DNA from 4 places in the Streptomyces sp. MK37H genome. Region 2 is predicted to be linked to each of the others. Evidence: riboswitches for the same ligand, from Rfam matches in the RefSeq annotation. Region 2 holds a riboswitch; each other region holds the start of a gene.

Region 1 (8,269 bases), on a different contig from region 2:
AGGAGAGATCGGACAGCAGGACCTTCACGATGCCGATCGGAAGTCCCATGTGTCCGGCTATCTCCGCGACCGAGAGATAACCACCCGAGCACAGCTCCAGGAGCCCGCGCTTCTCCGGGTCAAGATGGCTGGGGGGTCTCTGTTCGGAGGCGGTGACCAGCGTGATCAGGTTGAACTGGTCGTTCTCCGGAAGCCCTCGACCATTGGTGATGACGTACGGTCGCACTAACTGAGCCGACTCGGGCTCCTGCTCGCCGGGTGCCGTCATGCCTGAATTCCGGTGTCTTCGCGAGGCGGTGTGGTCAGTGCCTTGCCGAGCTGCCCGACAAGCTGCTGCATCCGGAACGTGATGTCGGCCATGTCGACATCCGGCGCGGAGGAGACCGCCAGATACGCGCCCTCACCCGCGGAGATGAGGAAGACCCAGCCACCGTCGAACTCGACCAGGGTCTGGCGCCACGTCATATGGGGGCCACCGCAGAAGCCGGCCATGGTGCGGCTCAGCGACTGGATGCCGCTCATCGCCGCCGCGACGGTGTCGGCCTCGTCCTTTTTGACCTCTTGAGAACGGGCCATCAGCAGACCGTCGGCGGAAACCAGGATCGCATGACGAGCCCCTGGAACTTCCAGGGCGCTCTCAAGCATCCATGACAGGTCGTTGTTCACTGAGGATCATGCCCTTCCCTGTTCGGGTTTGCTGCTGAGCGGCCGGACTGAGTGCCGCGCTGGAACGCGCCCATGATCGAAGCGGTTTCCTCGCTCGTCCGGGCCGCGGCAGTGGTGGAGTCTGCTCTCGGGACGATGGAAATCGCGCCCTTACGGCGACGCTTGGGCAGGCCCCCGGCGGTGGAACCGCTCACGGTGGAACTGGTCACGGTGGGGCTCGGCTCCCGCTCCTCGGCCGTGGCGGGAGCGCGGGTCGTCGGCTGCTCTTCCGGCTCGGGCATATTGGTCAGAAGGTCCTCGGGGAGAAGCACGACCGCGCGAACACCACCGTACGGAGAGGTCGAATCGACGGACACCGTGAAGCCATAGCGCGCGGCGAGCACACCGATCACCGCAAAACCGAACTGCGGCGGATTGCCCAGTCCCGTTACACCGGTGGCGTGGGTGGCCGAGAGCAGCTTGTCCGCCCGGTTCTTCTCCTCCTCGTTCATACCGACGCCGGCGTCGTCGATGATGACGCAGACGCCCTTGGGAACGGTGCGGATGGTGATGTCGATGGGCGAGTCGGGCGCGGAGTAACTGGTCGCGTTGTCCAAAAGCTCGGCCAGCGCCAGCGCGACCGGTTCCACGGCCCGGCTGACCAGGGCGAAATTGCTCTGCGAGCGGATTTCCACCCGGGTGTAGTGACGGATGCGGCCCTTGGCGCTGCGCACTACGTCGTACACCGAGGCGACGGCTCGCTGCCGGCCCAGCCAGCCGTCACAGAGCACCGCGATGGACTGCGCACGCCGACCGAACTGCGAGTTCATATGGTCGATCTCCAGGAGGTCCTGGAGAAGCTGGTGCTCGCCGTACTTGTCCTGCGTCTTGGAGATGGCCAGCTGCTGCTCGTTGGCGAGGCCCTGAAGGGTACGCATGGCGGACTTCAGCGCGCTCTTGGTGGCCTCTTCGGCGCGGTTGTGGGCCTCCTGCACCGCCTCGGCGTAATTGTTCTCGAGGTCGGCCGCGCGTTTCTCTAGCTCCGCCTTCTCCTGGCGCAGATTCGCTCGCGTCTTTCGCCCGCGGATAATGGCGGTTGCGGCGAGAGGCGTGCCAGCGATCAGGGCCCAGAGCGCTGGATCCTGTAGATATTGCGTCATTGAGACTCTCTTTAAACGACTAGACCGCCAGGGACTTTAGGGAGGTGTGGTGCGTTATGCATCTGGAATGGTCGGGGCGGCGGTAAGTCAGCGCCCGTACGGCGCCCGCGGGTTCCGGGGACAGCGCGCTCGTCTTGCCGACGGCAGCGCACAGGCGTCGGTGCGCCGGAACGACTCCGTATGCCCGACTGGCGGCATAATGCTCCTCAGAGTGGGGATCCTCTCGGCGGGATGTGCCGGATCGCCGTGTGTCTTACGCGCCCTTGGCTCGCCTGGCAAGCGCGGTGATCGTATCACCGGTATCACTGGGCCCCGTGCATGTGCCCCAGTCCCATTCGTTCACCTGACGTCGTTTCAGCCACACCCCCAGTTCACCGCGTTGACCGACGTCAGGGCGTGTCCCGGGGGATCGTAACGGGGCGGCGCGGGCATCCGCCGAACGGCGTGCCAGCCATCAGATATCCGGGCATTCGACCCCGGCTGTGTATGGGTGGTGAAGGGTGTGTGGAGATGAATAGGGAATTCCGCTAGACATTCATCCCGGTCATGACTCCCTTATTCTCTTTGTTCTGCTTATTCCCTTATTCCTCTTGTCTGTGGTTACTTCCGACAGGCCGGGGGAGAGCGGTCCCGCGCCGGTATCGTCGGGGGGTGTCGGAACAGCCCCGTGACAGCTCCGCTCCCACCCTCTTCACCTGGGAGTTCGCCAGCGATCCCTACCCCGCGTACGCCTGGCTACGCGAACACGCCCCGGTGCACCGGACCACGCTGCCGAGCGGTGTGGACGCCTGGCTGGTGACCCGTTACGCCGACGCCAGGAAGGCGCTGGCCGATCCCCGGCTCTCGAAGAACCCCCAGCGGCACAGTGCGGCGGCCCACGCCAAGGGCAAGGTGGGCATCCCGGGTGAACGGCGCGCCGAGCTGATGACACATCTGCTCAATATCGACCCTCCCGACCACACCCGGTTGCGGCGGCTGGTGTCGAAGGCGTTCACTCCGCGCCGGGTGGCCGCGTTCGCCCCCCGGGTGCGGAGCCTCACAGATCAGCTCATCGACGCCTTCGAAGAGAGGGGAGAGGCGGATCTCATCCATGAGTTCGCCTTCCCTCTCCCCATCTACGCCATCTGCGATCTGCTCGGGGTGCCGCGCGAGGACCAGGACGACTTCCGGGACTGGGCGGGCGCGATGATCCGGCACGGCGGTGGTCCGCGCGGCGGAGTGGCCCGCGCCGTGAAGAGGATCCGGGCGTATCTGGGCGAGCTGATCCACCGCAAGCGCCTGGAGCTCGCCGGGCGCGGCGAAGAAGAGGACGGGGAGGATCTGATCTCCGGCCTGATCCGGGCCGGCGACCACGGTGAGCACCTCACCGAGAACGAGGCCGCGGCCATGGCCTTCATCCTTCTCTTCGCCGGCTTCGAGACGACCGTCAACCTCATCGGCAACGGCGTCTACGCGCTGCTGCGCCATCCGGAGCAGCGCGCCCTCATGCGGCGGGCCCTGGAAGAAGGGGACGAGCGGCTACTCGCCGCCGGGGTCGAGGAACTGCTCCGCTACGACGGACCCGTGGAGATCGCCACCTGGCGGTTCGCCACCGAGCCGCTAACCCTCGCCGGGCAGCACATCGCCGAGGGGGAGCCGGTGCTGGTGGTGCTCGCCGCGGCCGACCGGGACCCCGAGCGGTTCGCGGAGCCCGACGTGCTCGATCTCACCCGCCGGGACAACCAGCACCTCGGCTACGGCCACGGCATCCATTACTGTCTGGGCGCCCCGCTGGCCCGGCTGGAGGCCCGGACCGCGATCGCCACCCTGCTGCGGCGGCTGCCCGGGCTGCGGCTCGCGGAGGATCCGGACGATCTGCGGTGGCGCGGCGGGCTCATCATGCGCGGGCTGCGCACGCTCCCGGTGACCTGGAATTCCGCGGACGGCTGAGACCCTCAAGGCCCGTACGGCCGGAAATACGTGACGAATGATCAGCCGTGTGACCTTGGCGTGACCTGGGATACATCGCCTTGTGATGATCGAGTGCCCTCGCTATGTTCACCGGCAAACCTTGTCGCCATAGCGCCATAGCGCCATAGGAGAGGTCAATCGCATGCGTTCCGGTAATGGTCGACACCGTCGCCCCCGTCAGGCCCCGGCCATCATCGTCGCGGCGGGGGTCACGGGAGCGGGCCTCGCCATACCCCTCTTCGGGGCGGCTGGCGCACAGGCCGCCCAGACCGCCACATGGGATCACGTCGCCGAGTGCGAGAGCGGCGGTATGTGGAGTGCCAACGAGGGCAACGGCTTCTACGGCGGGCTCCAGCTGACCCTCGACATGTGGAAGGAGTACGGCGGCACGGAGTACGCCCCGCGCCCCGACCTCGCCAGCCGCTCCCAGCAGATATCCGTCGCCGAGGCGATCCTGGGCGACCGCGGCCCCGACGCCTGGCCGAGCTGTGCGCTGGGCGCCGGGCTCACCGACGGCGGCGGCGCCCCCGATGTGGACCCCGGCAGCACGGCCACCCCGGACCCGGGGACGGGCCGCGGCGAGGACGGCCCGGGGGACCGGGGACGGGACGGCTCCTCCTCGGACGCGGACCGTTCGGACCCGGACCGTTCGGGGACGTCCGACGGCGCCGACAAGCCGGACGCGCCGGATGCGTCCGGGTCGGCCGAGGGCCCGGAGGCGCCCCACACCTCCAAGTCCCCCGACGGGTTGGACGGCTCCGCCTCTGACGACCCGGCGTCGGACAGCCCCTCGGCGTCGGACGGCTCCAAGACCCCCTCGGCCGACCCGTCGCCCTCCGGCCGCCACCGCGGCGCTCCGGACGCCGGGGAGCGGGCCGACGACGGCGGTACGGAGAGCGCACGGCCCTCCGGGCGCCATGCCTCGCGCGGCGCGTCGGACCGCGATGGGAGCTCCGCGGACGGCGATTACACTGTTCGCCCCGGTGACAACCTGTCAGGGATCGCCGAGCACCAGAACGTGTCCCGGGGTTGGGAAGAGCTCTACGAATCCAACGAGGACCTCATCGGTACCGACCCCGATCTGATCATCCCTGGTCAGCGACTTGACCTCGCCATCAGGGAGCAGTGATTCGGGGGGAATTGCCCGATCTGGACCCGGTGAGACATACATCTCGTCACATTTTCCGGGGCGCACCTCGTGTCCGATCCCTCCTCACCCGGCCCCACCTGCGTCGATGTGGGCCGGGTGAGATCAATTACAGCCCCATTCACTGCCCTTGGGGTGTTTGAACGTTCTTGGGAGGTGTGTTTAACGTCTTTCCGCTCGCCACCGCGGGCACCGTCGATCGTCACGCCGAATCCTGCCGGCGGTCGGGGGGAAACCGACGCGTCAGCGCCGAAGGCAGGAGCGGGGGACCCAAGGTAGGTGCCGAGTGGCCTGTGGATACGGGCTTGTCGGCTAGGGGTGAAGCCGGGAGCGACCATCGCGACCGGCCGGGCAACTCACGTCCGAACCCGACAGCTCACCTCGTAGGCGTCGGTGAGGAAACGAACCAAAATGCTCAAGTCCAACGGGAAGCACCGCCGCCCCTCCAAGGCCACCCGTATCGCCGCGCTCACCGGTCTCGCCGGTGCCGCCGTGGCGGCACCGCTCATCGGGGCGACCTCCGCCTCCGCGGCCACCACCTCCCAGTGGGACCAGGTCGCGCAGTGCGAGTCCGGTGGCAACTGGTCGATCAACACCGGCAACGGCTACTACGGCGGCCTGCAGTTCTCGAGCTCCACCTGGGCCGCCTACGGCGGCACGGCCTACGCCTCCACCGCGGACAAGGCCAGCAAGGCCCAGCAGATCCAGATCGCCGAGAAGGTCCTGGGCAGCCAGGGCAAGGGCGCCTGGCCGGTCTGCGGCAAGGGCCTGACCTCCGGCGGCAGCCCGTCCGCCCCGTCCGCGCCCTCCGGCTCGCAGGACCAGTCCTCGGCGACCACCAAGTCGGCCCCGGCCGCCAAGCAGGCGCAGCCGAAGGCCCAGCCGAAGGCCCAGCCGCACACCGCGCCCGAGCACGCCGCGCGCCAGCAGACCCGTGGCCCGATCAAGAAGGGTGACGGCGAGTACAAGGTCAAGTCCGGCGACACCCTCGGCAAGATCGCCAAGGCCCACGACGTCAAGGGCGGCTGGAAGAAGCTCTTCGAGCTGAACAAGGACATCGTGGAGCAGGCCGACCTGATCTTCCCGGGCCAGCAGCTGCACCTCCGCTGAGCCACGGCCACGGTCACGGCCCCGCCTGAGGACTCCCCCCGAGGACCTCCCCTGAGGCCGGCCCCCGAGAACGAGCCCCGGCCGGGCGTGCCGCCCCATGGCGCGCCCCGCCGGGGCTTTCCCAATGCATAAGAAATCTGGATTTTTGATCCAGAAACTGGCTTTTTGCGTCGCGCCCCTGTCTCGTGGGGCGGGCGAACGCGGGGCGCAGCCCTCCCGGCCCGTTAGGCTCGTGCTGCTACCGCAGACCCATACGAAGGAGAACCTCGTGCCGTCCATCGACGTCGTCGTAGCTCGCGAGATCCTCGACTCGCGAGGCAACCCCACGGTCGAGGTCGAGGTTGGCCTCGACGACGGCAGCACCGGCCGTGCCGCCGTGCCGTCCGGCGCCTCCACCGGCGCCTTCGAGGCCCTCGAGCTCCGTGACGGCGACAAGAACCGCTACAACGGCAAGGGCGTGGAGAAGGCCGTCCTCGCCGTGATCGAGCAGATCGGCCCCGAGCTGGTCGGCTATGACGCCACCGAGCAGCGGCTGATCGACCAGGCGATGTTCGACCTGGACGCCACCCCGGACAAGTCCTCGCTCGGTGCCAACGCGATCCTCGGCGTCTCCCTCGCCGTCGCGCACGCCGCCTCCGAGGCGTCCGACCTCCCCCTCTTCCGTTACCTCGGCGGCCCGAACGCCCATCTGCTGCCGGTGCCGATGATGAACATCCTCAACGGCGGGTCGCACGCCGACTCCAATGTGGACATCCAGGAGTTCATGATCGCGCCGATCGGCGCGGAGTCCTTCTCCGAGGCCCTGCGCTGGGGCGCCGAGGTCTACCACACCCTGAAGTCCGTGCTGAAGGAGCGCGGTCTGTCCACCGGCCTCGGCGACGAGGGCGGCTTCGCGCCGAACCTCGGCTCCAACCGCGAGGCCCTCGACCTGATCCTCGAGGCGGTCAAGAAGGCCGGCTACCAGCCGGGCCAGGACATCGCGCTCGCCCTGGACGTCGCCGCCTCCGAGTTCTACAAGGACGGCACGTACCAGTTCGAGGGCCAGTCCCGCTCCGCCGCCGAGATGACCTCGTACTACGCCGAGCTGGTCGCCGCGTACCCGCTGGTCTCCATCGAGGACCCGCTGAACGAGGAGGACTGGGACGGCTGGAAGACCATCACCGAGCAGCTCGGCGACAAGGTCCAGCTGGTCGGCGACGACCTCTTCGTCACCAACCCCGAGCGGCTGTCCCGCGGTATCGACAGCGACACCGCGAACGCCCTGCTGGTCAAGGTCAACCAGATCGGCTCGCTGACCGAGACCCTCGACGCGGTCGAGCTGGCCCAGCGCAGCGGCTACAAGTGCATGATGTCGCACCGCTCCGGTGAGACCGAGGACGTCACCATCGCCGACCTGGCCGTCGCCACCAACTGCGGCCAGATCAAGACCGGCGCCCCGGCCCGCTCCGAGCGGGTGGCCAAGTACAACCAGCTGCTGCGCATCGAGGAGATCCTCGACGACGCCGCGGTGTACGCGGGCCGTTCCGCCTTCCCGCGCTTCAAGGGCTGAGCGGACACGTCTGACGCCCGTCCCCGGCCACGGTCCCGTACCGTGGCCGGGGACGGCGTCGCTCGACGGCGTTACCCAAGCGAAGGCATCACCGGGGAGGCGACGTGCCGGCGGATCGGGAACGGTTCTCCACCGCGACCAGGCTCAAGGCGCTGGGCGAGCACGCCGCCGCCCGGGTCTACCGCGTGCGCACCAAGCGCCGCCGCGGCCGGCTGACCGGCCGGGCCGCCCTGCTCACGCTGGTCGTCTGCTCCCTCGTCGTGGCGCTCGCCTATCCGATGCGGCAGTACATCTCCCAGCGCTCCGACATCGCCGAGCAGCGGCACGAGGCCCAGCGGGCCCGCGAGGACGTGAAGAAGCTGCGGGAGCGGAAGGCCCGGCTGCGCGACCCCGCCTACACCGAGCAGCAGGCCCGGGAGCGGCTGCACTTCCTGATGCCGGGGGAGACCGGCTACAGCATGGTGGACGGCGCCGGCTCCACCGAGCGCTCCACCGACCAGGGCGCGGCCGGCCGCCCCTGGTACACCAACCTCTGGGACGCCGTGGACACGGCGGACGCGGCGGGGGCGGGCAGCGCGCGCCGCTGAGGCGCCGCGCTCCGGCCGCCGGCCGCACCCGGCGTTCGAATCGAAACGAAGAAGAAGAACTTTCCCACTCATGGATACGCCCCCGCCCCAGACGGAGCCCACCGCGCCCACCGACGCGGAC
Region 2 (8,269 bases):
ATGTCATCGGGCACAGCCTGGGCGGTCTGATCGCCCGTTACTACGTCCAGCGTCTCGGCGGGGACGCCCGCGTCCACACCCTGGTGACGCTCGGCACCCCGCACAGCGGCACACGTATCGCGCCCCTGTTGTCCGCACATCCACTCGTGCGTCAGATGTGCCCGGACTCCTCGGTGATAACGGAGTTGCGGCAGCCTGCCCCCGATTGCCGTACGCGATTCATCGCTTTCTGGAGCGATGTGGATCAGTTGATGATCCCGAAGGAGACGGCCCGGATAGACCATCCGGATGTGATCTCCCGCAACATCCGCGTCAACGGAATCGGACATCTCGCCCTGGCGGTGCATTTCTCCGTGACCGCCCGCATCCACGAGGCCCTGGACGCCGCCGACAAGGCGCCGGCGGACGCCTCTAGCGCGGTTCCCGATGGTTCAGAAGCCTCGGAATTGCCGAACGTCAATCGAACATCCGGCCAAGGAAGCACGTACAGTCAGCCGAAAGACGGCCAAATGCCCTTTGCCGAGATGCTCAAAACTCACGGAAGATTGTCGCTGCCGCGTACTGCCGGGTACAGTCGCCGCTAATTCTCCTGCAGCCGAGGCGAAAGAGAAGTGGTGGTGAACGACCGTCACCCGTCGGGGGCCTCTCCGACCGTCCCCGCTCCCGACGCCTCGTATCCGTACGACGAGGCTTACGGTCAGCGGCAGGACACAGAGCACGGCTACGTCGGGTACGACGGGTACTCCACCGGCAACTTCGCCCACCTGGCCACCGCCTACGGGGACGGCGACTACGGGGACGGCGACCCGCTCTACGGCGACAGCGACCCGCTCTTCGGCGCGCTTCCGGGCGCCTACGACGGCGGGCAGGGCGCCCACAGCGGTCAGTACGATGCCTCGCAGTGGGCCACGGTCGACCAGCCCCACCAGACCGGGTCGTACGCCACCGGCCATTACGACCTGGGCCACGACACGGGCCACCACGACACGGGCCACCACGACTCCGGCGCCTACGACACCACCGCGATGTGGGCCGCCTCCGGCTATCACCTGCCGACCGGCATCCCCGCCCAGCAGGACCCCGAGACCGGCGCCCAGTGGGACATCGGCGCCTGGGACACGGGCGCCACCGGCCACACCGAGCTGCCGGATCAGTGGGACCACGGGGTGGGGTTCGAGGCCGAGGCGTACACCTCGGGCGTGGACACCGGTCAGACCCAGGTCTGGGACACCTCCGTCTACGGGACCGGGGACGAGGCGCAGTACGACCACTCGGGGCTGAACCATCCGGGTTTCGACCAGCAGGGGCTCGACCACCACTCCGGCTTCGACCAGCCCGAGCACGAGCCCGACGCCTACGACCAGACGGCCGTCTTCGAGCCCAACGCCTTCGACCAGACCGCCGCGTTCGAGCAGACGGCCGCGTTCGAGCAGACCGCCGCGTTCGAGCAGGCCGTCATCCCCGAGCAGCCCGGCGCGTTCGAGCACACCGCCGTCTTCGAGCCGGTCGACAAGCCCGACCAGCCGTACGACCCCGGCCCCGAAGCGGAGCCTGAACCCGAGGCGGCGGTCATGCGGGAATCCGCCCCCTCCCCTCGCCGGGAGGTGAGCCGCGGCCGCCGCCGTACCCCCTCGCCCCGCCCCAAGCGCTCCGCGCTCCTCACCGTCGCCGTCCCCTCCGTCTGCGCTCTGGGCGTGACCGCCGTGGCCGCCGCCTCGGTCAGCGGCGTGGGGAGCGACAAGAAGGACGAGTCCACCACTCAGGCCGCCTCCGACACCGGAGGGGCTCCAGTGAAGCCCTCCGTCGCCAACAGCAAACTGGACTCCCAGCTCGCCGGGGTCCGGGAGGGCGCCGACGACTTCCGCGACCGCACCAGCCGCGCCCAGGAGCGGATCGACCTCCAGGCGCGCCAGGCCGCCGAGAAGAAGCGGAAGGCCGCCGAGGCCGCGCGGAAGGAGGCGCTGCGCCCGAAGTTCGCACTGCCCGTAGCCCAGCACGGCCTGAGCGCCATGTTCGGCCAGGCCGGTATCAACTGGATGTCGGTGCACACCGGCATCGACTTCCCGGTGAGCTACGGGACGCCCGTGATGGCCGCCACCGACGGCACCGTAAGGACGCAGTGGAACGATGCCTACGGCAATATGGTCGTTCTGACCAGCCCAGACGGCACGGAGACCTGGTACTGCCACCTCAGCAGCGCCAAGATCCGCTCCGGGACCGTCAAGGCCGGGGAGACCATCGCGTACTCCGGGAACTCCGGTAACTCCACCGGCCCGCATCTGCACTTCGAGGTCCACCCCGGCGGGGGCGCGGCCATCGACCCGCTGCCCTGGCTGCGCGGCCACGGCCTCGACCCGACCTGACCGGGGCCTTCCAGCACTGACCGCCGTAGGCGCGCCCACCGGCGCGCTACAGCCTCGGCATCCGGCCCCCGCCGGCCCCCGCTACAGCTTCTCCACCGGTGCGTACCGCAGCAGCAGCCGCTTCGGCTTCTCGTCGCCGAAGTCGATCGTCGCCTCCGCGTTGTCCCCGCTGCCCTTGACCGCCACCACCGTGCCGAGGCCGAACGAGTCATGGGTGACCCGGTCGCCTATGGCCAGGGCGACCACCGGGCGCTCCTTGGCCCGCCGGGTGGCGAACCCGCTGCCCCCGGTGCGCGAACGCGACGTCGACAGACCGGACGACAGCCCCGACGGCGGGGTCGAGGCGATGCCGCCCATGGAGGCCGACGGGGTGGCGGGCCCGGTGCGCCGCCAGCGCACATACTGGTCCGGGATCTCCTCCAGGAAGCGGGACGGCGGGTTGTACGCGGGCTGTCCCCAGGCGCTGCGCATCGTCGAGCGGGTCAGATAGAGCCGCTCGCGGGCCCGGGTGATCCCGACGTAGGCCAGCCGCCGCTCCTCCTCCAATTCCTTGGTCTGGCCGAGGGCCCGCATATGCGGGAAGACGCCGTCCTCCATGCCGCTGAGGAAGACGACCGGGAACTCCAGGCCCTTCGCCGTGTGCAGGGTCATCAGCGTGATCACGCCGGAGCCCTCGGTGTCCTCGTCGGGGATCTGGTCGGAGTCGGCGACGAGCGCGACCTGCTCCAGGAAGTCCGCGAGGGTGCCGGGGTTCTCCTCGCCGCGGTCCTGCTCGAACTCCAGGGCCACGGCGGCGAGCTCCTGGAGGTTCTCGATCCGGGTCTCGTCCTGCGGATCGGTGGACGCCTGGAGCTCGGCCAGATAGCCGGTGCGCTCCAGCACCGCCTCCAGGACGGTGGCCGGGCCCGCCCCGGACTCCACGATGGTGTGCAGCTCCTCCATGAGCGTGTTGAACCGCTTGACGGCGTTGGCCGAGCGGGCCGCCATGCCGTACGCCTCGTCGACCCGGCGCAGCGCCTGCGGGAAGGTGATCTTCTCGCGCAGCGACAGTGCGTCGATCATGGCCTCCGCGCGCTCGCCGATGCCGCGCTTGGGCACGTTCAGGATCCGGCGCAGCGGGACGGAGTCCTCGGGGTTGGCCAGCACCCGCAGATACGCGAGGACGTCCCGGACCTCCTTGCGCTCGTAGAAGCGCACCCCGCCGACGACCTTGTACGGCAGCCCGACGCGGATGAAGACCTCTTCGAAGACACGGGACTGGGCGTTGGTGCGGTAGAAGACCGCCACGTCCCCGGCCTTGGCGTCGCCCGCGTCCGTCAGCCGGTCGATCTCGTCGGCGACGAACTGGGCCTCGTCGTGCTCGGTGTCGGCCACATAGCCGGTGATCTCGGCCCCGGCGCCGGCATCCGTCCACAGGTTCTTCGGGCGGCGGTTCTCATTGCGCTCGATGACCGCGTTGGCCGCGCTCAGGATGGTCTGGGTCGAGCGGTAGTTCTGCTCGAGGAGGATCGTCCGCGCGGTGGGGTAGTCCTCCTCGAACTGGAGGATGTTACGGATCGTGGCGCCCCGGAAGGCGTAGATCGACTGGTCGGCGTCGCCCACCACGCACAGCTCGGCGGCCGTGGTCTCCTCGGTGTCGGTGCCCACCAGCTCGCGCACGAGTGTGTACTGCGCGTGGTTGGTGTCCTGGTACTCGTCCACCAGGACATGCCGGAAGCGGCGGCGGTAGTGCTCGGCGACGTCCGGGAACGCCTGGAGCAGATTGACCGTGGTCATGATGATGTCGTCGAAGTCCAGCGCGTTGGCCTCGCGCAGCCGCGCCTGGTACATCGCATACGCCTCGGCCAGGGTCTTCTCAAAGCCGTCCGTAGCCTGTCCGGCGAAGGTCTCCTCGTCGATCAGCTCGTTCTTGAGGTTGGAGATCTTGGCGCTGAAGGACTTCGGCGGGAACCGCTTGGGGTCGAGGTCCAGATCCCGGCAGACCAGGGACATCAGCCGCTTGGAGTCGGCCGCGTCGTAGATCGAGAACGACGAGGTGAAGCCCAGCTTCTTCGACTCCCGGCGCAGGATGCGGACGCAGGCGCTGTGGAACGTGGACACCCACATGGCGTTGGCCCGCGGGCCGACGAGCTCCTCGACGCGCTCCTTCATCTCGCCCGCCGCCTTGTTGGTGAAGGTGATGGCGAGGATCTGGCCGGGGTGGGTGCCACGGGCGCCGAGCAGATAGGCGATGCGGTGGGTGAGCACCCGGGTCTTGCCGGAGCCGGCGCCCGCGACGATCAGCAGCGGCGAACCGGTGTGCTCCACGGCCGCCCTCTGCTGCTCGTTCAACCCCTCGAGCAGGGCGGACGGGTCCACGACGGGCCGGGCCGCGCCGTCCCGGTAGTGGGCCTCCCGGGGCACGGGCGCGTCGAAATCGCCGCTGAAGAGGTGATGCGGCACGTCCTCGGCGCCACCGTGGCCAGGGGGCGCCGAATCCTCGGGCGGCGGTGGCCGCTCCTCGTCCGAAGGAGGCCCGAGGTCCGCCAGGAAGCTGTCGTCAAAGAGGCTGCTCATCGCTCCCCGAGTCTAGGCCGCCCCACTGACAGCCGACGTCCGAACATCACGAAACGGTTTCGACCAAAACGGCCACCAGTCTTCACAGGAGCCCCACGCGTTGGCTACCGTCCTGCGTCAGGCGGCCCGGAAGATCCGTCGGCGAACCACGTCGGCACGGGCGGCCTCCGCCGAGTCCGGTACGCCGTGAGGCGCCCGGAGCCGGGGACCCGCCCTCCTAGCCCCCCTTCGGGGAGGAGGGGCCCTCGCAACACCGGGGTGAATCGGCCCGACCGGTCTGGCACGCGAGTGCCGCCCGGACACGGCCGTAGGGCAACCTTCCGAACCGCCCGAACCCGACAGCTAACCCGGTAGGCGGTCCACGGAAGGAGTCGCCTCCCTTGGCGTCGCACCGCAAGCCGCGGAGCCGAATACCCGCCCCGCTCACCGGTCACAGCCGCCGTACGGCCGTCGGGTTCACCACGGCCGCCCTCGCATCCGTCACCCTCCTCTCCCAGTCGGCCAACGCCGCGCCCACCGACCCCAAGCCGGCCGCCCAGTCGATCGAGCAGGTGAAGGAGAAGGTCGACACCCTCTACCACCAGGCGGAGACCGCCACCCAGCGCTACAACGCCGCCAAGGAGCGCACCGACCAGCAACGGGCCAAGGTCGACAAGCTGCTGGACTCCGTCGCCCAGCGCACCGAGAAGCTCAACGAGGCGCGGCGCATGCTCGGCACCTACGCCGCCGCCCAGTACCGCGACGGCGGAATGGCCCGCTCCGCCGCGACCCTGCTGTTCTCCAACGATCCGCAGGACGTCTTCGACCAGTCGCATCTGATGGACCGGATGACCGGCCGGCAGAAGCAGGCCGTCGACGACTTCCAGAAGCAGCGGGTGAAGGCCGCCAAGGAGCGCGGTAAGGCCAGCGAGAGCCTCGCCTCGCTGACCGCGTCCCAGAAGCAGCTGAAGGTCCAGAAGAAGACCGTCCAGGACAAGCTGACTGAGGCGCGGCGGCTGCTGGCGAATCTGACCGCCAAGGAGAAGGCGCGGCTGGCGGCGATCGAGAAGAAGAAGGCGGAAGAGGCCCGCCGTAAGGCCGCCGAGCTGGCCGAGAAGCAGCGGCAGGAGGCGGCCGCGCGCAAGAAGCAGCAGGAGCAGAACGCGGGTGGCTCCGGTTCGACGGCGCCCTCCACGCCCTCGGCCCCGGCCAACAGCTCCAAGGCGGCCCAGGCCATCGCCTTCGCCAAGGCGCAGCTCGGCAAGCCGTACGTCTGGGGCGCGACCGGGCCCAGCTCCTTCGACTGCTCGGGGCTGACGCAGGCGGCCTGGAAGTCCGCCGGGATCTCGCTGCCGCGCACCACCTGGGACCAGGTGAAGGCCGGTACGCGGGTCTCGACGTCCCAACTCCAGCCGGGCGATCTCGTCTTCTTCTACGACGACATCAGCCATGTCGGCCTCTACATCGGCGACGGGATGATGATCCACGCCCCGAAGCCGGGCGATGTGGTGAAGAAGGCACCGATCACGGAGATGCCGATCTACGGGAGCGTGCGGCCCTCGTAGGCCCCTGAACCTGACGATGCCGCCGCCCGGGGCCGGACCCCGGGCAGCGGCATCGTCATCGGCTCAGCAGCGCCGTCAGTGGCTCAGCGGCGCCGTCAGTGGCTCACGTGCCGGGCTTGCGCCCGTAGACGTACACGTCGTCGCCGTTCTTCAGCAGGCTCCAGTACTTCTTGGCCTCGCCCTTACGCATGTTGACGCAGCCGTGGGAGCCGGGCGGGGACCATACGCTGCCGTCGATCGAGTGAAACGCCTGGCCGCCGTCGAAGAACTGGCTGTAGGGCATGGCGACCTTGTAGAGCGTCGACCAGTGGTTGATGTTCCGCCAGTAGATCCTCTTCAGCCCGGTGCGGGTCTCGAAGCCGTCCCGCCCGGACCGCACCGGCACCGGTCCGTAGACCAGCCGGGAGCCGTCCTGTACCCAGCTCAGCTGGCGGGTGAGGTCCACGCAGGCGATACGGCCCTTGTTGACCGGGCACTTCTTCGCCGCGTTCGGATTGTGCCCGGCGGCCTTCTGGGCGCTGATGAGGCTCATCACGCCCGAGGTGATCGGGCCCGCGTAGCCGATCGTCGGGCTGATGCCGTGGTCGATCTGGAACTTCTGGATCGCGAGACAGTCCGCCCGCGACTGCCGCCCGTCCACGGGACGGCCCAGGAACCGCTCGGCCTGCTGCTGGTACGGCCCGGCGGTGGTCGTGCACGACGACGCGGCCATGCTCACCGGTGTCACCGTGCCGGCCGACCGGCCCAGCGGCCGTGCCTGAGCCTGCGCCGGACCGGCGACGGCCACCGCGAGCGGCACCGCCATCCCCGCCAGCCCCAGCGCGACACCCACGCGCCGCCTATGACTTCCGACTGCCCCCACTACCCCCATTGGCCACTCCTCTCGACTGCCTCGCTCTTTACTAAGACAGCTCGCGAGTGCAAACGGTTGCCTCTGGATCGTGTCGCGTTGTCTTGGGATTACCCCCAGAACATTCGTTCGTCAGGTCCACAGCACGGCGATGAAGATGTTTGCCGTTGTCAAGGCGCCCACCGCGCCGAAGGCGGCCGACTCTACCTTCTCCTCGTCGCGCTTCACATAGACCAGGCCGAGAATTACGACCAATAGCGCCAGCTTTACACCGATTTTGACGGTGTTGACGCTGTTGTCGTCCGCCTGGTTGAGCCCGACCAGCGCCACGCCGGTCACCAGCATGGTCAGCGCGCCGTGCAGCATCGCCGGGATCATCCGGGCCTCGCCCGCGCGCGCGGCTTTGAGCTGCGAGAAGAAGCCGCCGAGCAGCGCGCCGATGCCGACGATGTGGAGGCCGACGAACACGTGAATGAGTACGTCCATGGCTCCGGAGACTAGCCGCGCGCATATCATCGCCCGGCACTCGGGTGGAGCCCTATCGCCGCTTCGATCACGGCCGCCCCACACTCCCGACCACCCCACTCGCCAGGCGATCAGCAGCCGTCACGGGACCGACGAAATCCGTGCACTCCCGTTCAATCCCCCGCACGGCACCCGCTTTCCGGCCTAGCTTCCTTCTCCAGGTGGCAGTCCGCTTCCCGTCAACCGAGGGTCCCCGCCTCATGGCGGACTGCCACCTGCCCGTCCGCTCCCCACAAGGGTCCAGGATCTACCGAATGTCCTGGATTGCCCAAACTGGATTGCCCAAGAAAGACCAGGTGAACCGCCGCAGTGGCGTCGCACAGGAAGCCCAAGCAGCGCTCGCTCACCAGCGGCACCGCCCGCGCGGCCGCGCTCCTCGCCCTCGCCGGCGCCGCGTCCGCCACCCTCCTCGACGGCACCGGGCACGCCGA
Region 3 (8,269 bases), on a different contig from region 2:
GCGTACCGTACGGCCTCGGCGAGCGCGCGCACGGCCCGCTCGGCGGCGGGGTAGGCGGGGATCCGGCGGGTGCCAGGGGCGGGCTCGCCGCCGGTGCCGGCCAGGGCCTGCGCGAGCTCCTGGATCTCCAGGTGGACCACGGCCACCGGCTTGGCCGGACCGGGCCCGGGAGCCTGCGCCGCCTCCCTTACGGCCGCGGCGAGGGCCTGCGCACTGCCGTCGCCGACCCACGGGATGGCGGTGACGACCACGGCGTCGCAGGTGTCGTCGGCGAGGGCCTCGGTAAGGGCGCGCCGGAAGTCGTCCGGGGTGGCGTCCGTGGTCAGGTCGCGGGGCGGCAGCGGGCGGAGTTCCTCGGTAAGGCAGGCGTCGTAGGTGATCAGGCCGAGCGACTCGGAGTTGCCGAGGATGGCGACGCGCGGACCGGCGGGCAGCGGCTGGGAGGCGAGCAGCACCCCGGTGTCGGCAAGTTCGGTCACGGTGTCGACCCGGATGACGCCCGCCTGCCGCAGCAGATCGGAGACGGTGGCGTCCGGGATCCGGGTGGTGGGCACGGCATGGCCGGTGGGGGCGCTGCCGGTGTGGCGGGCGCCCTTGACGACGACCACCGGTTTGACCGCGGCGGTGCGCCTGGCGAGCCGGGTGAACTTGCGGGGGTTGCCGATCGACTCCAGGTACATCAGGACGACGTCGGTCAGCGGATCGTCGTACCAGTACTGGAGGAGGTCGTTGCCCGAGACGTCGGCGCGGTTCCCGGCGGACACGAAGGTCGATATCCCCGCGATCCCGGCGAGGCTCGCCAGCCCGGCGCCGCGCCGGTTCAGCCCGGACAGCAGCGCGATGCCGATCGCCCCGGACTGGGTGAACAGGCCCAGCCGGCCTGGGTTGGGCAGCTGCGGGGACAGGGAGGCGTTCAGCCGGACGCCGTCGGCGGTGTTGATGACGCCGAAGGCGTTGGGGCCGATGACGCGCATGCCGTAGGACCGGGCCTGGCGGACGAGGTCCCGCTGCCGGTCGCGGCCCTCGCCCCCGCTCTCGGCGTATCCGGCGGAGAGCACGACGAGCCCTTGGACGCCGTGGTCGCCGCATTCGGCCACGACGGCGGGCACCCGCTCGGCGGGGACGGCGACGACGGCCAGGTCCACGGGCTCCTCTATGGCGCGCAGCGAGCGGTGGGCCGGGACGCCCTCGGGCTCCAGGCGCGTCATGTCGTCGGGGAAGGCGTGGTTGACGGCGTGGACGCGTCCGGTGAAGCCGCCGTCCAGGAGGTTGCGCAGCACGGTGCGGCCGACGCCGCCGGGCGTGCGGCTGGTGCCGATGACCGCCACGGAGCCGGGTGCGAGCAGCCGCTGGACGGACCGGGCCTCGGCCCGCTGCTCGCGGGCGCGCATGACGGCCAGGGAGCGGTCGGTGGGCTCGAGGTCGAACTCGAGGCGGACGACCCCGTCCTCGAAGCTGCGCTTCTGGGTGTAGCCCGCGTCCGTGAACACCTTGATCATCTTGTTGTTGGCGGGCAGCACCTCGGCGGCGAACCGCCGGATGCCCCGCTCGCGCGCCACGGCGGCGATGTGTTCGAGGAGCGCGGAGGCCACCCCGCGGCCCTGATGGGCGTCCTGGACGAGGAAGGCGACCTCGGCCTCGTCGGCGGGGGCCGGATCAGAAGGGGCCGCGGAGCGCCCGTTGAGGGTGGTGGTGGGAGACGGGCGGGCCGACATCCCCCGGCTGTCGATGCGGTCGTACCGAACGGTGGCGATGAACTCATCCCCCACGATGGCCGCCAGGCCCACCCGGTCGACGTAGTCGTGGTGGGTGAAGCGGTGGACATCGCGGTCGGACAGGCGGGGGTAGGGCGCGAAGAAGCGGTAGTACTTCGACTCGTCCGAGACCCGCTCGTAGAAGCTGACCAGCCGCTGGGCGTCATCGGTGGTGATGGGACGGATCTGTGCCGTGCCGCCGTCCCGGAGCACCACATCGGCTTCCCAGTGGGTCGGGTAGGCGTGATGGTCCGACGGGCTCCGCATGGGAGCCAGGGTACGGGCCCGCCCGGTCCGGATGGTGGACACCCTTGCGTCGGGGCCGAGTGTCGGGGGAAGGTCCGTATCGGGCCAGTCCGGGCATGCCCGGGCTCACCCGGACATCGTTCGGGGGAATCCGGACACCGTATGATTTTGGTCTAGACAACAGCACCGTCACACCTGAAGGGCAACACCATGGCTGAGCGCCGCGTCACCATCGGCTGGGCCGAGGGCCTGCACGCCCGCCCTGCGTCGATCTTCGTCCGGGCGGCCACCGCCGCCGGCGTCCCCATCACGATCGCCAAGGGCGACGGCACCCCGGTCAACGCCGCCTCCATGCTGGCCGTGCTCGGCCTGGGCGCCCAGGGCGGCGAGGAGGTCGTCCTCGCTTCCGGCGCGGACGACGCCGAGGTCGCGCTCGACCGTCTGGCGAAGCTGGTGGCGGAGGGCCTCGAGGAGCTTCCCGAGACCGTCTGATCCCGGGCGAGCCCTGTCTGGAATTCCCAGGCGTTTCCCGGGTGATTTCAGGGATTCGGCGCGGCGGGGCCGCGGTGGCCGTAATAGTCACCGCGGCCCCGCCGTTTTTTCTGTTTCCGCGCAGAGAATTCCCAAGAGTTGTATACGGGAGCTCTGTTAATTCCGGCCGCTCGCCGTGTTGACGGAATGTTTCGAAGTCCTCACCGGAATCGGGCGGCGCAGCCGGTATTCCGACAGCGCGCGCTCGGTGTGCGTGGTGGCGAGCGCCCGCGCGCGGTCGGCGTCACCGCGCGCCACCGCGTCCACCAGCGCGCCGTGCTCCGCCCAGGACTCCACGGCCCGTGCGGCCGGGTCGGGGCGCACGGCGCCCTCGGGCGGCACGGGCCGCGGCCCGGGAGCGGCCGCGTACACCCACGCGGTCTTACGGCGCAGCTGGACGAGCAGCGCGGCCAGGCTCGGGCTGCCGGACGCCTGGGCCAGCGTCTCGTGGAACCAGTCGCCCAGCGGCCGCAGTTCGCCGAGCTGACCGCCCTGGGCGCGCTCCCGGCCGAGCCGGACCAGTCCGCGCAGCACCTTCAGATGGGCCTCGGTGCGGCGCTGTGCGGCCCGTGCGGCGCCCAGCGGCTCCAGCAGCGCGCGGATGTCCAGCAGATCGGCCGCCTCGCGCTCGGAGGGCTGGGCGACGCAGGCCCCCGCGTGCCGCCGGGTCGTCACGAAGCCCTCGGACTCCAGGGTGCGCAGGGCCTCGCGGACCGGCACCCGGGAGACGCCGTAGCGCCGGGCGAGCAGTTCCTCGGTGAGGCGGCTGCCAGGCTGATACGCACCGGAGACGATGTCGTCGCGAATCGCCGCGCAGACCGCGTGTGCCGAAATCCGGCGACCGCCCTGGACCGCGTTCGTATCCCCGCTCACTTACGGTCCCGCATTGTCGAACCTCCGCTTTAACGCCCGCGAAACGCGGCCATGGAACGCGCGTTGAACGACTCTATTCCACGCGGCCGCCATTTCCGATGGCGGGAAGCATTTCATGGATATTTTTTGGTCAGGCGGGCGGTGGCACGCCGAAGGCCCCGTCCGTCGGACGGGGCCTTCTCGGAAGTCTCGCGGGATCTCGGATGGCGGGACCGCGCGGCGTTCGCGTCGGACGCGCGACGGGTCAGACGTTGACGCCGTGCGTACGCAGGTACGACAGCGGGTCGATGTCCGAGCCGTAGTCCGGGCTGGTGCGGGCCTCGAAGTGCAAATGCGGTCCGGTGACGTTGCCGGTGGCGCCCGACAGGCCGATCTGCTGGCCGGGGGTGACCTTCTGGCCGACCGAGACGCTGATCGACGACAGGTGGCCGTACTGGGTGTACGTGCCGTCGTTCATCTTGATGACGACGTTGTTGCCGTAGGAGCCGCCCCAGCCCGCCTCGACGATCTCGCCCATGCCCACGGAGTGCACCGTGGTGCCGGTGGAGGCGTTGAAGTCGATGCCGGTGTGGCTGCCGGAGGACCACAGCCCGCTGGACGCCTGGTAACCGGTGGAGACGTAGGAGCCGCTGATCGGCGACACGAAGGTGTTGAGGCGCTTGCGCTCGGCCTCGCGCGCCGCGCGCTCCTTGGCCTCGCGCTCGGCCTTGGCCTTCTTCGCCGCGGCCTCCGCCTTTCTGGCGGCCTCCTGGCGGGCGATCGCCTCTGCCTTGGCCTTGGCGGCGGCCTGCTCGGCGGCGGTCTCCTGGGACTGCGCCTGGGCCTCGATGTGGTCCGCGATCCCGTCGCCGATCACGATCGCCTGGGTCAGACCGGTCTGCTGGGGATCGGGGCCCCCATCGGCCGCGAACGCCTGTCCGGTGATCCCGGCGACCACACCCGAGGCGACGGTCGTGATGCCCACGACGTTCGCGCCCGTGCGGACGTTGACCTTGCTGGTGCGGCGATGCTTCCCGGTGGCAGTGCGGGTGGACGCCATACTGAGGCGCACTCCTTTCCTTCCTTCTCGCCTACCGGGTTAGCTGACGGGTTCGGAGCAGGAAGGTCTCCTACGGACTCCTCCCCCGGCCGGGGAAGGCGCCCGATTCACCCCTGGGGACGTGTTGGGTCCCCGGCTCCCCTGGCTCGCGCCGTACGGGGACTCGGCGATGACTGTCCGGTGCCGCGGGTGCGGCGGGTCGCTGGCGAACAGCCGGACTGACGCTAACGGGCCCGCTTTCGATCACCAAACGGTTCCGGTTTTTTGTTGCTCTCCCCACAAACCAAACAAGCGGTCAATCCCATAAATCGGGCATGTCGGAAGGGCTTCGGCGCCCTTACGGGGCCGGGGCCCTTCCGCTGTCGGCTCATGGACCGGACGTCCGCCGGACCGCCTGCCGGACCGTCAGCGAGCCGGCCGGACCGGCGGCACTGCGCACGGATCCGGCCAACACTCCTCGGCTCAGCCGGAGATGACGCGCACCTCGCCGATGCCCAGCGCCCGGACCGGCTCCTCGATCGCCGAGGCGTCCCCGACCAGCACCGTGACCAGCCGGTCCGCCGGGAAGGCGCTCACCACCGCGGCGGTGGCCTCCACCGTGCCGGTCTCCGCCAGACGGGCGTACAACTGCGCCTGGAAGTCGTCCGGAAGATGCTGCTCGACCTGGTCGGCGAGGGTGTTCGCGACGGACGCCGCCGTCTCGTACTTCAGCGGGGCGACGCCCACCAGGTTCTGCACCGCGACATCGCGCTCGTCGTCCGTCAGCCCCTCCTCCTTCAGCGTGCGCAGCACCTTCCAGAGGTCGTCCAGCGCGGGGCCGGTGACCTCGGTGGCCACCGAGCCGCTGATCGCCAGCATCGAGGCGCCCGAGGAGCCGCCCGTGGGCGACGGGGGCCCGGAGCGCAGCACCTGGCCGAAGGCGCGCACCCCGTAGGTGTAGCCCTTCTCCTCGCGCAGCACGCGGTCGAGACGGGAGGTGAGGGTGCCGCCCATGCAGTACGTGCCGAGCACCTGCGCGGGCCAGACCCGGTCGTGGCGGTCGGCGCCCACGCGCCCGATGAGCAGCTGGGTCTGCACCGCGCCCGGCCGGTCGACGATCACCACACGGCCGGTGTCGTCCGCGACGATCGGCGGAGCCGTGCGCGGCGCGCCCGCCCCGCCCGTCCAGGCGCCGAGGGTGTCGGCGAGCGCCCGGTCCAGGTCGACGCCGCCGAGGTCGCCCACGATGACGGCGGTGGCGGTGGAGGGGCGGAGATGCGCCTCGTAGAAGGCCCGCACGGCCGCGGCGTCGATGCCCTCGATGGTCTCCTGGGTGCCCTGGCGCGGCCGGGACATCCGCGACTCGGCCGGGAAGAGCTCCGCGGAGAGGGCCATCGAGGCGCGGCGGGCCGGGTTGGCCAGCTCATGGGGGATCTCGTCCAGCCGGTTGCGCACCAGCCGCTCGACCTCGCCGTCCGGGAAGGCGGGGGCGCGCAGCGCGTCGGCCAGCAGACCGAGCGCCTTGGGCAGCCGGGAGGCCGGGACCTCCAGGGAGAGGCGGACGCCGGGGTGGTCGGCGTGGGCGTCCAGCGTGGCGCCGCAGCGCTCGAGCTCGGCGGCGAACTCCTCGGCGTCGTGCTTGTCGGTGCCCTCCGACAGGGCGCGCGCCATGATCGTGGCGACGCCTTCGAGCCCGGCCGGCTCGGCGTCCAGCGGCGCCTCCAGGTTGATCTCGACGGCGACGACCTGCTGGCCGGGGCGGTGGCAGCGCAGCACGGTGAGGCCGTTGGGCAGCTCACCGCGCTCGGGGGCCGGGAACGCCCACGGCCTGGGGGCGCCGCCCTTGGGCTGCGGGTGGAAGGTCATGGTCGCGGTGACGGCGTCGCTCACTGGGCCGCCTCCCCTTCTGCGTCGGTCTCGGCGGCTTCGGCGGCGTCGGCTGCGTCCTCGGCGCCCTGGACGGGCTCGTAGACCAGCACGGCGCGGTTGTCGGGGCGCAGCCGCGCCGCGGCCACGGCCCGCACCTCCTCGGGGCTGATGTCGAGCACCCGCTCCACGGCGGTCAGCGCCAGCTGCGGGTCGCCGAAGAGCACCGCGTAACGGCAGAGCTCGTCGGCCCGGCCGCCGACCGTGGCCAGCCGGTCCAGCCACTCGCGCTCGATCTGCGCCTGGGCGCGCTCCATCTCCTGCGGGGTCGGCCCCTCCTCTGCGAAGCGGGCCAGCTCCTCGTCGACGGCGGCCTCGATGGCGGGCACCTCGACACCGCCGGAGGTCTTCACGTCCAGCCAGCCCAGCGAGGGGGCGCCCGACAGCCGCAGCAGGCCGAATCCGGCGGCCACGGCGGTGCGGTCGCGGCGCACCAGGCGGTTGTGGAGCCGGGAGGACTCGCCGCCGCCGAGGACGGTCAGCGCCAGGTCGGCGGCGTCGGCCTCACGGGTGCCGTCGTGCGGCAGCCGGTAGGCGGCCATCAGGGCGCGGGCCGGAACTTCCTCCTCCACGACCTCGCGCAGCTGACCGCCGATCACCTCCGGGAGCGTGCCGTCACGGGGTGGCCGCTTGCCCTCGTGGGAGGGGATGGAGCCGAAGTACTTCTCAATCCAGGCGAGCGTCTGCTCGGGGTCGATGTCGCCGACGATCGACAGCACGGCGTTATTGGGCGCGTAGTAGGTGCGGAAGAACTCCCGCGCGTCCTCCAGGGAGGCCGCGTCCAGGTCGGCCATGGAGCCGATCGGGGTGTGGTGGTACGGGTGGCCCTCGGGGTACGCCATGGCGACGAGCTTCTCGAAGGCGGTGCCGTACGGGACGTTGTCGTACCGCTGGCGGCGCTCGTTCTTGACGACGTCGCGCTGGTTCTCCAGGCTCTCCTCGTCCAGCGCGGTCAGGAGGGACCCCATCCGGTCGGCCTCCAGCCACAGGGCGAGCTCGACCTGGTGGGCGGGCATGGTCTCGAAGTAGTTGGTGCGCTCGAAGCTGGTCGTGCCGTTGAGCGAGCCGCCGGCCCCCTGCACCAGCTCGAAGTGGCCGTTGCCGGTGACCTGCGCCGAGCCCTGGAACATCAGGTGCTCGAAGAGGTGCGCCAGGCCGGTGCGCCCCTTGACCTCATGGCGCGAGCCGACGTCGTACCACAGACAGACCGCGGCGACCGGGGTCAGATGGTCCTCGGAGAGCACCACGCGCAGGCCATTGGCCAGGCGGTGCTCAGTCGCTTTCAAGCCGCCGGAGCCGGCCTGCTGCGTGGCCGTGTGACCCATGGGCATGTACGTCCCTTCGATCGCGTGATGGAGCGCGTGCCAGCCGCTTGCGCAGCGCTTCTGTCACTGTATGCAAGGGGACGGACATCTGGCGAAGTTCCGGTCCACTCCCGTCCTGCCGAGCTGTCCCGAACCGTTTCCGCAAGCCCTGCTGCGCCGGATCCGGGCCCCTCCGAGGGGCTTCGCGCGGTGCCGTCGGGCGCGGTTCCGGGGCCCGCCCCGGCCGCCGGCACCCCGGGCCGTTCCACACTTGTCGGTGGGCCGGGCCACAATGGTCGGCGTCAGATCCCGCATCGGCAGTTGAAGGAGCCCCAAGCGCGATGGCCCGCCGCCGCACGAAGACCCCGCCGCCGGACGACTTCGAGGAGCGCATCCTCGACATCGACGTCGTCGACGAGATGCAGGGCTCCTACCTCGAGTACGCCTACTCGGTCATCTACTCGCGCGCGCTGCCCGACGCCCGTGACGGGCTCAAGCCCGTGCACCGCCGCATCCTCTACCAGATGAACGACATGGGCCTGCGCCCCGAGCGCTCCTATGTGAAGTGCGCCCGCGTCGTCGGCGAGGTGATGGGAAAGCTCCACCCGCACGGCGAC
Region 4 (3,778 bases), on a different contig from region 2:
CAGGCGTATGGGTGACTTCGGCGGGCGGGGCTTGTTGACCGCCCGCCGTCTTACCGCCCGCCGGGCGGTTCGCCCCCGTCCCGCCGTCTTTGGCTCAGTCCTGCGGCGTAGCCCGGCCCGCCGGCTTCCGCTCAGTCCGACGCCGACGTCAGCAGGTCCAGTTCCGGCTGGGTCAGCTTGAGGTCGACCGAGGCCAGGAGGGCGGGGAGCTGGTCGGTGGAGCTGGCGCTGGCCAGGGGGGCCACGACTGTGGGCTGGGCGAGGAGCCAGGCCAGGGCGACCGTGGCGGGCTCGGTGCGGTGGTTGGCGGCGACGTCGTCCAGGGCGGCGAGGACCTTCTGGCCGCGCTCGGTCTCCAGGTGCTTGGCCGCGCCCGTGGAGCGGGGGCTGTCGACCGCGGTGCCCGGGCGGTACTTGCCGGTGAGGAAGCCGGACGCCAGGGAGTAGTACGGGATCGTCGCCAGGTCGTGGCGGGCGGCGACCTCGGACAGCTCGCCCTCGAAGGTGTCGCGCGAGACCAGGTTGTAGTGCGGCTGGAGGGCGACGTAGCGGGCCAGGTTCTCCCGGGTGGAGAAGGTCAGCTGGGCCTCCAGGCGGTCCGCGCCGACGTTGGACGCGGCGATCTCGCGCACCTTGCCCTCCCTGACCAGCTCGTCCAGGGTGGTGATGATCTCCTCCACCGGCACCGACGGGTCGTCGTAGTGGGTGTAGTAGAGGTCGATGTAGTCGGTGCGCAGCCTCTGGAGGGACTCCTCGACGCCCGATTTGATGGCGGACGAGGTCAGCCCGCGCGGCTCCGGGGCGCCGCCGCCCACCTTGGTGGCGAGGACGATGTCGGAGCGGTTGCCGCGGGAGGCGAACCAGTTGCCGAGGATGGTCTCGGACTCGCCGCCCTCGTTGCCCGGTACCCAGGCGGAGTAGACATCGGCGGTGTCGATGAAGTTGCCGCCCGCCGCCACATAGGCGTCGAGCACCCGGAAGGACTCGGCCTCGTTCGCGGTCCAGCCGAAGACGTTCCCACCGAGGGAGAGCGGGAAAACGGACAGATCACCGATCTTCTGTGTGTTGTCAGCCATACGTCTTTACAACGGTTGGCCGGACGGGGTTGTTCCGGCGTGCGTTCGTGAAGGTCGGCCTGTCGGGAGGTAAAGCCCTGTCGGGACGTAAAGCCCCGCCGGGACGTAAACCGGCGGCCCTGGCGTCAAGGGGGGAGAGAGCGCCAGGGCCGCCGGGGTATCAGGGGTTCAGCCCGTGCTGGCGCAGCCAGGGCATCGGGTCGATCGGCGAGCCGCCGCCCGGCCGGACCTCGAGGTGGAGGTGCGGGCCGGTCACATTGCCGGTGGCGCCGACGCGGGCGATGACGTCGCCCGTCGACACCTTGCCGGAGGTGACCACCATCGAGGACAGGTGGCAGAACCAGAGCTCGGTGCCGTCGCTCAGGGTCAGCACGATGCGGTAGCCGTACGAACCGGCCCAGCCCGCCTGGGTGATGGTGCCGCCGTGCAGCGCCTTGACCGGGGTGCCGGTCGGGGCGGCGAAGTCCTGGCCGGTGTGGTCGGCCGACCACATGTCGCCCGCCTGGCCGAAGCTGGCGGTCAGGGTGTACGAGCCGACGGGGAGGGTGTACGCGGCGGCGAGCTTGGCCTGGCGCTCGGCCGCGGCCTTCTTCTCCGCCGCCTCCTTCGCCCGCTGCTCGGCGGCCTTCTTCTCCGCCTCGGCCTTGGCCTTCCGCTTGGCGGCCGCCTCCGCGGCCTGGTCGGCGGCCTTGGCCGCGGCGGCCCTGGCGTCCTTGGCGGCGGCCTGCGCCGCAGCGGTGCGGCTGTCCTCGTCCGCCGCGTTCTGCTGGTTCTCGGCCTGCTGGAGGATGCGGGCGCGGAGCGCCTCGCCGGCGTCGGTGGTGCCGCGCTGCTCGTCCTCGGTGGTCAGACCGGCCTGGGAGAGCGGGGCGGCGGCGGTCTGCGCGCCACTGCTGTCGTCCGACGCCCAGGAGCCGATGCCCGGCAGGTCCTTCGCGGCGGGCAGGCCGGCCTTGACCTCATCGGCGACATGGCCGAGGTCCGGCATGGATATGGGGAGCGCGGGACGGTCCTTGGCGCTGGCCATACCGCCCGCACCGACCGCCGCGATCACGCCGACCCCGAGGACGGCGCCGCTGCGCGCCATGGTTCCGCCCCGCTGCTTGGCCACGCGGTGCCGGCCGCGTACGGGAGCGATGGACTCCTCGGTGGGGTTCCACTCCTCCCAGGTCTCGGCCTCGAATCCGGCACCCGGGCCCTCGGAGGCGCCCTCATCCGCGTAGCGGTCGTCGGGGCCGAACGCGTAAGGGTCGTCGGGGGCGAATCGGCCGTCCCCTGAGCTCATCCCACCGCCGGCGTCGAAGCCGGGGCCGTAGGCGGTGGCGGTCCCCAAACCGCCTCCCCGTGTGCGATACGGGGCCTCGTCCAGGACAGACCTGTTGGACGCCACGGAGGCGCACTCCTTTCCTTCCCTCTCGCCTACCGGGTTAGCTGACGGGTTCGGAGCAGGAAGGTCTCCTACGGGTCAGGTTCGACCCGATTCACCCCAAGGTTGTTGGTTCCCCGGTTCCCTTGGTGCTGCTGGTGGTGCGGTGCTGCCGCAGTGCGTACGGGATTCGGCGACGGCGCACGGTGCCGCCCTTGCGACGGTTGTGACGACCGCGCTGCGTTATCGAACGTTAATAGAGAGCGCGATGTGATTCCAAGCTGTTCCGAGGAATCCGCGCACCTTTGGCATGAACTTAGCGCTCAAGAGGGGACAGATGGGGGCGAGTCGACGTACTGGGCAAGACTTGGCAAAACCGCATACGGATCGATCGTGCGTCAATTGTTATGCGGAGGGGGCTCGGTCGATTACGCACGGTGTGCGGCGCGGTGCGGTGCGGTTGGTTGGTCGTTGGTCGGCTACGACGGCGTGGGGTTCGGCCTGTCGCTCCCCCCACAGTTGCCCCGCCCGTTGCCCCGCCCGTTGCCGCGGGCCGGGGTCCTACGTACCGCCAGCAGCGCCATGTCGTCCGGCGTCCCGCCACCCGTATGGCGCTCGACATCGGCCACCAAGGCGTCCAGCAGCTCCTGCGGACCGGCGAAGCGGCGGCCGCGCAGCCGCTCCTCCGGGTCATAGAACTCGCCATGGCGGTCCCGGGCCTCCGTCACCCCGTCCGTGAACAGCAGCAGCGTCTCCCCCTCCGCGAACGCCAGCTCCATCACCCGGTCCGGCCAGCCCGCCAACTCCCCCATCCCCACCGGCAGCGCCGACGCCTCCGGGTCCAGGGCGCGCACCGCGCCGTCCTCCTCCAGGAGCAGCGGCGCCGGATGGCCGCGGTTGATCAGCCGCAGGGTGGAGTCGCCGCGCGGAATTTCGGCCACCACGGCCGTCGTGAATCCCTCGACCACCTCCAGGTCGGCCCGCCGGGCGCCCTCGCGCTGCAGCGCCCGCTCCAGGCGGCCCACGAGCGCCTCCAGGGTCGTCTCCTGCTCCGCCGCCTCCCGGAAGCAGCCCAGGAGGATCGCCACGACCTCCACGGCCCCCAGCCCCTTGCCGCGTACGTCTCCGACGGTCAGCCGTACGCCGTGCGGGGTGTCCTGGACCGCGTACAGGTCACCGCCGATCGCCGCGTACTTCTCCGCCGGTACGTAGCGCGCGGCGATCTCCAGCCCGGCGAGCCGGGCGGGCGGAGCGGGCAGGACGGCGCGCTGGGCCGCCTCCGCGACACCGCGCGCCGAGGCGAGCCGGTGGTAGCTGCGGCGTACGACGCGGTTGA

What was found. A riboswitch is a leader RNA that binds a small molecule or an ion and turns the genes downstream of it on or off. The one in region 2 is predicted to bind cyclic di-AMP.
Region 1: it holds a riboswitch for cyclic di-AMP, as region 2 does, so the genes downstream of both, GWI24_RS11095 (transglycosylase family protein) here and GWI24_RS26640 (NlpC/P60 family protein) in region 2, are expected to answer to the same signal.
Region 3: it holds a riboswitch for cyclic di-AMP, as region 2 does, so the genes downstream of both, GWI24_RS31160 (M23 family metallopeptidase) here and GWI24_RS26640 (NlpC/P60 family protein) in region 2, are expected to answer to the same signal.
Region 4: it holds a riboswitch for cyclic di-AMP, as region 2 does, so the genes downstream of both, GWI24_RS41400 (M23 family metallopeptidase) here and GWI24_RS26640 (NlpC/P60 family protein) in region 2, are expected to answer to the same signal.

Annotation. Positions count from the first base shown of each region.
Region 1 is NZ_JAAAYH010000055.1:14,563-22,831, reverse strand. Features, by position in the region: gene GWI24_RS11120 (DUF742 domain-containing protein) at 1-268, opposite strand, end outside; gene GWI24_RS11115 (roadblock/LC7 domain-containing protein) at 265-666, opposite strand; gene GWI24_RS11110 (sensor histidine kinase KdpD) at 663-1,805, opposite strand; gene GWI24_RS11105 (cytochrome P450) at 2,457-3,734, shown strand; gene GWI24_RS11100 (transglycosylase family protein) at 3,898-4,884, shown strand; cyclic di-AMP (ydaO/yuaA leader) riboswitch at 5,140-5,307, shown strand; gene GWI24_RS11095 (transglycosylase family protein) at 5,314-6,012, shown strand; gene eno (phosphopyruvate hydratase) at 6,281-7,561, shown strand; gene GWI24_RS11085 (septum formation initiator family protein) at 7,666-8,148, shown strand; gene GWI24_RS11080 (DUF501 domain-containing protein) at 8,219-8,269, shown strand, end outside.
Region 2 is NZ_JAAAYH010000216.1:4,345-12,613, forward strand. Features, by position in the region: partial or broken gene GWI24_RS26625 (lipase family alpha/beta hydrolase) at 1-422, shown strand, start outside; gene GWI24_RS26630 (M23 family metallopeptidase) at 618-2,363, shown strand; gene pcrA (DNA helicase PcrA) at 2,445-4,919, opposite strand; cyclic di-AMP (ydaO/yuaA leader) riboswitch at 5,078-5,292, shown strand; gene GWI24_RS26640 (NlpC/P60 family protein) at 5,300-6,463, shown strand; gene GWI24_RS26645 (L,D-transpeptidase) at 6,567-7,334, opposite strand; gene GWI24_RS26650 (hypothetical protein) at 7,446-7,799, opposite strand; gene GWI24_RS26655 (NlpC/P60 family protein) at 8,148-8,269, shown strand, end outside.
Region 3 is NZ_JAAAYH010000296.1:3,024-11,292, reverse strand. Features, by position in the region: partial or broken gene GWI24_RS31175 (GNAT family N-acetyltransferase) at 1-2,021, opposite strand, end outside; gene GWI24_RS31170 (HPr family phosphocarrier protein) at 2,211-2,492, shown strand; gene GWI24_RS31165 (GntR family transcriptional regulator) at 2,649-3,404, opposite strand; gene GWI24_RS31160 (M23 family metallopeptidase) at 3,649-4,443, opposite strand; cyclic di-AMP (ydaO/yuaA leader) riboswitch at 4,458-4,622, opposite strand; gene GWI24_RS31155 (pitrilysin family protein) at 4,906-6,288, opposite strand; gene GWI24_RS31150 (pitrilysin family protein) at 6,309-7,679, opposite strand; gene GWI24_RS31145 (DNA topoisomerase (ATP-hydrolyzing) subunit A) at 7,994-8,269, shown strand, end outside.
Region 4 is NZ_JAAAYH010000605.1:231-4,008, reverse strand. Features, by position in the region: gene GWI24_RS41405 (aldo/keto reductase) at 132-1,076, opposite strand; gene GWI24_RS41400 (M23 family metallopeptidase) at 1,237-2,466, opposite strand; cyclic di-AMP (ydaO/yuaA leader) riboswitch at 2,478-2,648, opposite strand; partial or broken gene GWI24_RS41395 (PP2C family protein-serine/threonine phosphatase) at 2,922-3,778, opposite strand, start outside.